Linked DNA regions of Natranaeroarchaeum aerophilus. The main gene of each other region encodes a partner of the protein of the gene in region 3 in a complex. Links are inferred from orthologs where the notes say so. Each region holds a gene or a part of one and is shown on either strand. Other genes may lie near its edges. The genes, in order: AArcSt11_RS03910, AArcSt11_RS14580 and AArcSt11_RS01785.

The links.
Region 1: AArcSt11_RS01785 (region 3) and AArcSt11_RS03910 share a complex: the UniProt entries of both Methanocaldococcus jannaschii proteins name them as parts of the 30S ribosomal subunit. The link is inferred for Natranaeroarchaeum aerophilus from one-to-one orthologs.
Region 2: AArcSt11_RS01785 (region 3) and AArcSt11_RS14580 share a complex: the UniProt entries of both Methanocaldococcus jannaschii proteins name them as parts of the 30S ribosomal subunit. The link is inferred for Natranaeroarchaeum aerophilus from one-to-one orthologs.

The regions. Positions count from the first base shown.
Region 1 is NZ_JAKRVY010000001.1:760,656-763,623, forward strand. Bases 72-2,884 are described here. They hold AArcSt11_RS03910 (30S ribosomal protein S12), read left to right. Parts: upstream 72-1,170; coding sequence 1,171-1,599; downstream 1,600-2,884. Other genes in these bases: AArcSt11_RS03900 (DNA-directed RNA polymerase subunit A''), read left to right, coding at 72-596; AArcSt11_RS03905 (NusA-like transcription termination signal-binding factor), read left to right, coding at 596-1,015; AArcSt11_RS03915 (30S ribosomal protein S7), read left to right, coding at 1,602-2,216; AArcSt11_RS03920 (DUF5781 family protein), read right to left, coding at 2,262-2,884. Outside these bases: more of AArcSt11_RS03900, read left to right, coding at 1-71; more of AArcSt11_RS03920, read right to left, coding at 2,885-2,968. UniProt on the Methanocaldococcus jannaschii protein: With S4 and S5 plays an important role in translational accuracy. Located at the interface of the 30S and 50S subunits.
Region 2 is NZ_JAKRVY010000010.1:12,206-15,132, reverse strand. The notes cover bases 95-2,866. They hold AArcSt11_RS14580 (30S ribosomal protein S27e), read left to right. Parts: upstream 95-1,272; coding sequence 1,273-1,461; downstream 1,462-2,866. Other genes in these bases: AArcSt11_RS14565 (proteasome assembly chaperone family protein), read left to right, coding at 2,468-2,866; AArcSt11_RS14570 (RNA-protein complex protein Nop10), read left to right, coding at 2,280-2,462; AArcSt11_RS14575 (translation initiation factor IF-2 subunit alpha), read left to right, coding at 1,480-2,280; AArcSt11_RS14585 (50S ribosomal protein L44e), read left to right, coding at 989-1,267; AArcSt11_RS14590 (HAH_0734 family protein), read right to left, coding at 619-873. Outside these bases: more of AArcSt11_RS14600, read left to right, coding at 1-94; more of AArcSt11_RS14565, read left to right, coding at 2,867-2,927.
Region 3 is NZ_JAKRVY010000001.1:373,171-376,318, forward strand. Bases 141-3,133 are described here. They hold AArcSt11_RS01785 (30S ribosomal protein S19e), read left to right. Parts: upstream 141-1,408; coding sequence 1,409-1,858; downstream 1,859-3,133. Other genes in these bases: AArcSt11_RS01775 (site-2 protease family protein), read left to right, coding at 141-314; thiL (thiamine-phosphate kinase), read right to left, coding at 324-1,196; AArcSt11_RS01790 (DNA-binding protein), read left to right, coding at 1,988-2,341; AArcSt11_RS01795 (DUF7411 family protein), read left to right, coding at 2,343-2,948; AArcSt11_RS01800 (hypothetical protein), read right to left, coding at 2,961-3,133. Outside these bases: more of AArcSt11_RS01775, read left to right, coding at 1-140; more of AArcSt11_RS01800, read right to left, coding at 3,134-3,148. UniProt on the Methanocaldococcus jannaschii protein: May be involved in maturation of the 30S ribosomal subunit.

The DNA.
Region 1 (2,968 bases), 390 kb from region 3 along the record:
GCCCGGAAGAGCCGAGCTACCGTGATCTACTCCAGCTCGTCGAGGAGCTGCGAGAGATCACCTTCAAGGGGATCGAAGAGATCTCCCGTGTGGTGATCCGCAAAGAAGAGACCGAGGACGGCGAGGAGTTCGTCCTATACACCGAGGGGTCGGCCTTTGGCGACACACTCGCGATCGAGGGCGTCGATTCGTCACGGGTCACAACCAACAACATCCACGAGGTGTACCGACAGCTCGGCGTCGAGGCCGCCCGCGAATCTATCATCAACGAGACGATGGACACGCTCGAAGAGCAGGGGCTCGATGACGTGAACGTCCGGCACCTCATGCTGGTTGCAGACATCATGACGAATCCGGGGACGATCGAGTCGATCGGTCGTCACGGGATCTCGGGGAACAAGGACAGCGTGCTCGCCCGTGCGGCGTTCGAGGTGACGGTCAATCACCTGCTTGACGCCGCGATCCACGGCGAGGTCGACGATCTCGATGGCGTTACCGAGAACGTCATCGTCGGCAAGCCGATCAAACTTGGGACCGGCGACGTCGACCTCCGGATGGGATCGCTGGGTCCGGACGCCGAGTCGAGTTCGGACTGATGACAGTCACTCTGTCGGACGCCGCACGCCAGTATCTGGTCGCGTTCGAGGACGCGACCGGCGCGGAAGCCAGAGACTGTGTCGTCGAGGACGAGCGCGTACTGATCCTCGTGGCGACCGGCGACATGGCACAGGCGATCGGCCCCGGCGGGGAGACGGTTCGGAAGGCGGAAGCCCGAATCGGCAAGGACGTCAAGCTCGTCGAAGACGCCCCGACCGCCGAGGCGTTCGTGGCGAACGCACTCGCCCCCGCGGCGGTCTACAACGTAACGATCAGCGAGAACGACGGGCTGGTGGCATACGCCGAGGTCGCCGACGAGGACACCGGCGTCGCCATCGGCGAAGGCGGGGCGAACATCGAGGCCGCCCGCCTGCTGGCGGAGCGGCATTTCGATATCGAAGATATCCAGCTCACCTGAGCACGGAGTCGACTCGTTTTCACGCCCGCCGCACACCGCTACGACGACGAAACGCCTTCAGATTCCTTTATTCACCCCTGTCGAGGCACCTCACGCCGTAACTCCGGCTTCGAAAGGGGATGCTTAAGTGGCTCCGTCAGGTAGTCGGTGGTACTATGGCAAACGGCAAATACGCCGCGCGGAAGATCAAGAAGGACCGCCAGAGTGCGCGGTGGTCCGACTCGGAGTACGCGCGACGCGAACGCGGTCTCGGCGAGAAGTCCGACCCGCTGGAGGGTGCACCCCAGGGTCGAGGTATCGTGCTGGAGAAAGTGGGCATCGAGGCGAAACAGCCCAACTCCGCAATCCGGAAATGCGTCCGTGTCCAGCTGATCAAGAACGGCAAGCAGGTCACTGCGTTCTGTCCTGGCGACGGCGCAATCTCCTTCATCGACGAACACGACGAAGTCACCATCGCCGGGATCGGCGGTGCGAAGGGTCGTGCGATGGGTGACCTTTCCGGTGTCAACTACAAGGTCGAGAAGGTCAACGGCGTTTCGATGATCGAACTCGTTCGCGGAAACGCGGAGAAACCGGTGCGATAACGATGGCGGCAGAAGACCAGCCCGAACCTGACAAGCCCGCGGGCACCGACGACGACAGCGCAGTCGCAAAGCTGTTCGGCGAGTGGGAGGTCACGGGAATCAGCTACTCCGATCCCTCTACTGAACGGTACATCACGGTCACGCCGGTCGCCCACACGATGGGGCGTCACGCAGGCAAGCAGTTCCAGAAGTCCGAAATTTCGATCGTCGAGCGACTCATCAACCGATTGATGCAGACCGACGAGAACACCGGCAAGAAACAGCAGGCGCTCAACATCACGCGCGACGCCTTCGAGATCGTCCACGAGCGTACCGAAGAGAACCCGATCCAGGTGCTCGTGCAGGCCATCGAGAACGCCGCACCGCGCGAGGAGACCGTCCGCCTGAAGTACGGTGGCATCTCCGTCCCCAAGGCCGTCGACGTCGCGCCCCAGCGCCGCGTCGATCAGTCCCTGAAGTTCATCGCGGAGGGCGTCTACGGTTCATCGTTCAAGACGACGACTGACGTCGAAGAAGCGCTGGCAAGCCAGCTCATCGGTGCCGCCGATAACGACGTCAACACGTACGCCGTCAGCCAGAAAGAGGAGAAAGAACGCGTCGCTGCCGCCGCACGGTAACTCTACTCTCGATTCTTCGTTTTTCGCGTTTGCTACTGGCGAGACTCAGTCCGCGGCCTGCTCCGTTCCCGTCGCGTACGCCCGCGTGGCATCGACGAGATGTTTCCGGTAGTCGCTTGGGTCCGGATCGTCCTGTAGCTGCTTGAACCGACGTTTGAACCCGTCGAGATCGATGGCGGGCGCGTCTCGCGTGGCCGCCTCGGCAAGGTCGTAGAGGCGGTGGTCCGGTGCGAGGAGGTTATGACGCTCCAGCAAGGCGAGCGCGAAGGCGGCGTTGACGACGGTCATTTCGGGATCCGAGGCAGCAGTGAGCCGTCGAGCCGGTTCGTGCTGCCCGTCGAACTCCATGTCCCGGGCTGGTGGGGCGGTTGCGGGCTGATCGGCCAGCGCAGCGGCGAGTTTTGACTCGAAGAAGGTGACGAGCTTGTCAGCTGGGCCGACTGAGAGCGTGATATCGTCGGCGTAAATATCCTTCATATGATTAGCGATCTGGTAGCAGTGAGTGAGGGTGCGTCGCTCGACCGTCTTCCCGGCAAGGGCGAGAAACAATATCTCCTCGGTCGACTGGACGTGTGAGGCGTGGCCCTCCTCGTGGCGAAGCATATGTGAAAGCTCGTGGAGGGCGAGTTCCCGAGCCATCGTACTGGTCGCCGCCTGTGCGGAGATGTTCAGTACGTGGTGGTCCTCGTGGTGGCCGGTCCAGGTCCGTTCGTCCGGACTCTCCCGGACGTACACCTCGACCGGGCGATCGA
Region 2 (2,927 bases), on a different replicon or contig from region 3:
CGAGGAAGTCCGGGATGCACCAACACAGCTTCGGCACGGCAAGGGAATCGGGCTGATACTGACACAGTGGATCGTCGACGAGTTCGGCGGGTCAGTCCAGTATACCGAGCGGCCCGAAACAGGGAGTCTCGTTATCGTTCGTCTCCCTGCGGCGTCGGCTGCCGAGCAAAACGACTAACCCCCTCCCCGTGAGAGGTAGGTGTATGACACGTGTAGCGCTGATCGCACACGATGATAAGAAACCAGATATGATCGACCTCGCACAGGAACACGAGGAACTGCTGGAGCAGTACGACCTCCTCGCGACAGGGACGACCGGCAAGCGATTGATGGAAGAAACTGACCTTGATGTCGAGCGTAAGGAGTCCGGACCGCTCGGCGGGGACATGATGATCGGTGCGGAGGTCGCCGAGGGTATCCTCGACGGGATCGTCTTCCTGCGTGACCCGTTACGCGCGCAGGCCCACGAACCGGACATCTCAGCGCTGCTACGGATCTGTGACGTTCACGACACGGCCCTGGCGACGAACCTCGCTTCGGCGGAGTACCTGCTCAAGGGACTCGCGGATCGCCCGGTCCATCAGAGCGACTAGACCGGCTCGAATTTTCGACGCCGAACTATCCCGCTCGCTCGATGACGGTGACCTCACCGGCGTCGAGTCTGTCGACGTCGAGGAAGTGTGGGATGTACTCGCGTTTGTCGTAGCTCTCGCGCTCGTCTTCGGTTCCGGCGACACACCACAGCTGGACCTCGTCGGGGCCGTGCCAGTCACCGTTGCGGTTGATCTGGAACAGCGTCAGTTCCTCGCCATCGTGCTCGATGACGGCGTTGCGACGGATCCCGGGATCCCCGCGAATGATGAGACGCTTCATACGGAACCGTTCGTACGACCGTCAATTAAGCGCTTCGAGACCGAGCGGTGAGCCGTCCCGAACCAAACGGGTTTTAAGCGCCCGCGGATAACGAAACTCCAAGAGGCCGATATCTATGGAAATGCCACGCCGATTTAACACGTACTGCCCGCACTGCAACGAGCACTACGAACACGAAGTCGAGAAGGTTCGTACCGGTCGCCAGACCGGCATGAAGTGGATCGACCGACAGGAAAAGCGTAACAAAGGAATCGGGAACGACGGCAAGTTCTCGAAGGTGCCCGGTGGCGACAAGCCCACCAAGAAGACAGACCTCAAATACCGCTGTGGCGAGTGCGGCAAAGCCCACCTCCGTCCGGGCTGGCGTGCCGGTCGCCTGACGTTCCAGGAGTGATTACGATGGCAGGAAATTTCTACAAAGTCAAGTGTCCGGATTGCGAGAACGAACAGGTCGTCTTCGGCAAGGCCTCCACGGAGGTCTCGTGTGCGGTCTGTGGCGTCACGCTCGCCACGCCCACCGGTGGAAAGGCGGAGTTCGAGGGCGAGGTCCTCGACGTCGTCGAGAACCGTACTGCCGAGGCGCAGTGAGCGTCGAGGTGATCGACGATGAAATTTAGCGGCTGGCCAGAGTCCGGCGAGCTCGTCGTCGGCGAGGTCGACGAGATCGAGGACTTCGGCGTCTTCGTCGATCTCAAGGAGTACGACGACAAACGCGGCCTGACACACGTCAGCGAGGTCGCCTCCGGCTGGATCAAGAACGTCCGCGATCACGTCCGCGAGGGACAGACGGTCGTCTGCAAGGTCCTTGATGTCGACGAGGATGCCCAGCAGATCGACCTCTCGATCAAGGACGTCAACGACCACCAGCGCTCCGAGAAGATTCAGGAGTGGAAAAACGAGCAAAAAGCGGATAACTGGATGCTGCTCGCCTTCGGCGAGGACGTCGACGACGAGACCTACACTCGCGTCGCCAACGGGATCCTCGCGGAGTTCGGCAGCCTCTACGACGGCTTCGAGGAGGCCGCCATCCACGGTCACGAGGCGCTCGAAGGAACCGATCTCGACGACGACGACCTTGACGCGCTCGTCGAGACGGCTCGCGAGAACGTCTCGGTGCCCTACGTCAACGTCACCGGCTACGTCGACCTCGAATGTCCGACCCCGACCGGCGTCGACTCGATCAAAGAGGCGCTGAAAGCCGCCGAAGGAAACGGTGAGGTGCCCGACGAAGTCGACCTCGAAGTGACCTACGTCGGCTCGCCCGAGTACCGCATCAAGGTGCAGGCACCGAACTACAAGACCGCCGAGAGCGAACTCGAAACGAGTGCCGACCGCGGTATCGAAGCAATCGAGGGGATCGGCGGCACCGGCGAGTTCCATCGCGAACGCCGCACCGACGACGAGTAATGAAATCGGACATCCGGATCTGTTCGGCGTGGCGCGAGGCCCACGAACGCCCGGTGTACACCCTTTCTTCGAACTGTCCCGAATGCGGGGCCGGCGCGGTAAACAGCGCACCCGCGCCCTTTAACCCGGAGGATCCGCACGGCGAGTACCGACGCGCACTTAAGCGACGCGCCCGCGAGTAAGCGGTATGAACGAAGTCGATGTCGAGCGTGTCGAGAGCGCCGAGCTACAGGATCCGGTACTCATCGAGGGGCTTCCGGGGGTCGGTCACGTCGGGAAGCTCGCGGCCGAGCATCTGCTCGACGAGCTTGACGGGACGCTGGTCCGGCGCGTCTATTCGGATCAGTTCCCGCCACAGGTCGAGGTCGGTGATGATGGGGTCGCAGAGCTCACCTGTGCGGAGTTTCACGCCGTCGAGACGGAGGGTCGTGATCTCCTCGTCCTCTCGGGCGATCATCAGGCACAGAGCAACGAGGGCCACTACGAACTCACTGACACGTTCCTCGACATCGCCGAGGAGTTCGGCGTGAGCGAGGTGTACGCACTCGGTGGTGTTCCGACCGGCGAACTGATCGAGGAGTACGACGTGCTCGGCGCGGCATCCAATGAGGACGTCGTCGAGCGACTGACCGACGCTGGTGTCGAGT
Region 3 (3,148 bases):
TTCCGGTTGGCCAGCTCGACGGTGGCCACATCTCCCGGGCGATGTTCGGTCGGCAGATGGAAGCGGCGGCCGCCCTGGTCCCGTGGGCGCTGTTCGGGCTTGCCGGATACCTCTACTACGGCGCAGGCGTAAGCTTCGCTGGTTCTTTCATATGGCTATTCTGGGGTCTGATAGCGCTGTTTTTCGTCGCTGTCGGACCGGCACAGCCCCTTTCGGAATCGTCGCTCGGTCCGAAACGCATGGCTGTCGGTATGCTCACGTTCCTGCTTGCAGCACTCTGTTTCACGCCGGTCCCGTTCGAGGTCATCGGCTGAGTAACCGATTCACCCGTGCGTGTAGCCCCGATCCGGCAGTGTCTCCCCGTCGATCAACAGGTCCTGTTCAGTAACTCGACCGATCCGGGTGATCGGTACCGGTGAACGCTCGGCAACCGTTTCGACGGCGTCCTCGGGCACTGTAAAAACAAGCTCGAAGTCCTCGCCGAAAAAGAGGGCTGCTTCTCGGCGCTCGTCGTCACTGTCCGCTACTTCCTCGACGGCGTCTGCAACCGGGACGGCGTCGAACTCGATCTCGAATCCGCAGTCGCTTGCCTCGGCCAGCTGATGGAGCGATCGCGCCAGCCCATCGCTCGAATCCATCATCGCCGTAGCGTCCGGTGCAAGCGCCGTTCCTGCGGCTATCCTGGGGGTGAACTGGAAGAGTTCGTTCCCTCGCTCCCGATCTCCGGCCCGAAACAGCTCTAGCCCGGCGGCGCTCCGGCCAAATTCTCCCGTCACACAGACGACGTCACCCGGCTCTGCACCGCTTCGCAGCACCGGGTCGTCGGTTCGGCCGATCGCGGTCGTCGCGACAGTGAACTCGACGTGGTTGTCGAGGTCGCCCCCGACGTAGGCCCCGCCGACCAGCTCGCAGACGTCCCGGGCCCCCTCGACGAACTCGGTGAGCTCAGTCCGATCGAACTCGGGTGCAGCGTAGACGGCGACTGCAGCCGTGGCCGCTGCCCCCATCGCGGCGACGTCCGACAGCGACGCGCCGACGGCGCGCCAGCCTGCCGTGTATCGGCTCGTGCCATCGGGAAAGTCGGACCGCTCGTGAAGCATGTCGGTCGTGATGACCTGCTCGCCGACGACCGCTGCGTCGTCCCCGGCGGCTTCCAGTTCGGTTTCGAGCATCGACAGCGCGGCGCGCTCGTCCATGTCGGCTCCTTTGGTGAGCGATACAAAAAGCGACCCGGTCCGCACGAGGTCCCGTATCAACGATCCAAACGTACCGGTCACCGGTACGTTCGGGCCAGCTCGACAGACCTGACCGGCGTGTCGACGAGTTCGATTCCCACACAACGAGCCCCTGAACGCCAGCACGGCAACGATACGATGGTCTTAAATGGCGCGGCAGGGAAGAAATCCCTATGACAACGCTGTACGACGTACCTGCGGACGCGCTCATCGAGGCGCTCGCCGAGGAGATCGAGATCGAAGAACCCGACTGGGCCGAGTTCGCCACGACCGGCGTCGACGCCGAACTACCACCCGAACAGGAGGACTTCTGGGCCACCCGCGCCGCCAGCCTTCTCCGGAAGGTCGCGATCAATGGCCCCGTCGGCGTCGAGCGGCTCTCCACCGAGTACGGCGGCTCGAAGAACGGCTCGAACCGCTACCGCGTTGCCCCCGACAAGCGCGTCGACGGGAGCCAGAACGTCATCCGCACCATCCTCCAGCAGCTCGAAGACGAGGACCTCGTCACCACGGCCGACGGCGAAGGCCGCCGCGTCACGCCCGAGGGCGAGAGCCTTCTTACCGAGACTGCCGACGCCGTGATCGAGGATCTCGATCGCCCCGAACTCGAAAAGTACGCCTGAGCGTCCCGTAGTTTCGTTCTGTCCCCCTCTGCTTTCGCGTAGTCGCTACACTGTTGAGTGGTTCGGCTCTCAATTCCACCACCGCGTCCGTAATGATTTTGCCGCCAGCGAAGCATCGTCTAGATAGACATGAGTGGCAACCCCGACGAGGACCGGCTCGATGAGATCCGCCAGAAGAAGATGGAACAGCTCAAAGAACAACAGCAGGGCGAGGGCGACGCTGCGGAGGCCCAGCAGGCGCGACAGGAACAGGCCGACGCCCAGAAACAGGCGATGCTTCGCCAGCATCTCACCGATGGCGCGCGCAAGCGGCTCAACACCGTCAAGATGTCCAAGCCCGATTTCGGCGAGAAGGTAGAACGGCAGGTCGTCGCGCTCGCCCAGAGCGGTCGCGTGCAGGGACAGATCGACGAGGACCAGATGAAAGACCTGCTCGAAGAGCTCAAACCCGACTCCCAGAGCTTCAACATCCGGCGGCGGTAGGATGCGACTCGGCCTCCTCTTTAGCGGCGGGAAAGATTCCACGCTCGCCGCACTGTTGCTCGACGAGTTCTACGATCTGACGCTGGTCACCGCCCATTTCGGCGTCACCGACGACTGGCAACACGCCCGAGACACCGCGGAAACACTTGCGTATTCTTTCGAGCGCGTCGAACTCGACGAGTCAGTCGCCCACGAGGCTGTCGAGCAGATGCGCGCGGATGGCTATCCGCGAAACGCCATTCAGGACGTCCACGTTCACGCCCTCGAAACCGTCGCCGAGATGGACTTCGATGCGGTCGCCGACGGGACCCGCCGTGACGACCGCGTCCCCTCGGTGTCGCGTGCACAGGCCCAGAGCCTCGAAGACCGTCACGGGATCGACTACATCGCGCCGCTGTCGGGCTTCGGACGGGGCGCGGTCGACCGACTCGTCGACGCGACGTTCGACGTCACAGTCGGGCCGAGTGAGGAAATCCCTCGCTCGGACTACGAGGCGGAACTCCGTGCGCTACTGGCAGACGAGTATGGCTCCGAAGCGATCGGCGACGTCTTCCCCGATCACGAGCAGACCTACGTGACTGACGTGCGGTCGGGGCGTCCGGACTGACCTCCGCCGGGATCAGTCGCCGCCTGTCGGTACGATATCGTAGTACACCGTCACTCCGTCCGAGGTTTTGAACTCGTCGACGATCCGATAGCGGTCACCAAACGCCATCTCAGCCTCACCGGCGTTGTCGACGTTCACGATCACCGGCCATCCGCCTCCTGGCGACGGGTGCGCATCGAGTCCCTTTTCGCTCAGCTCGC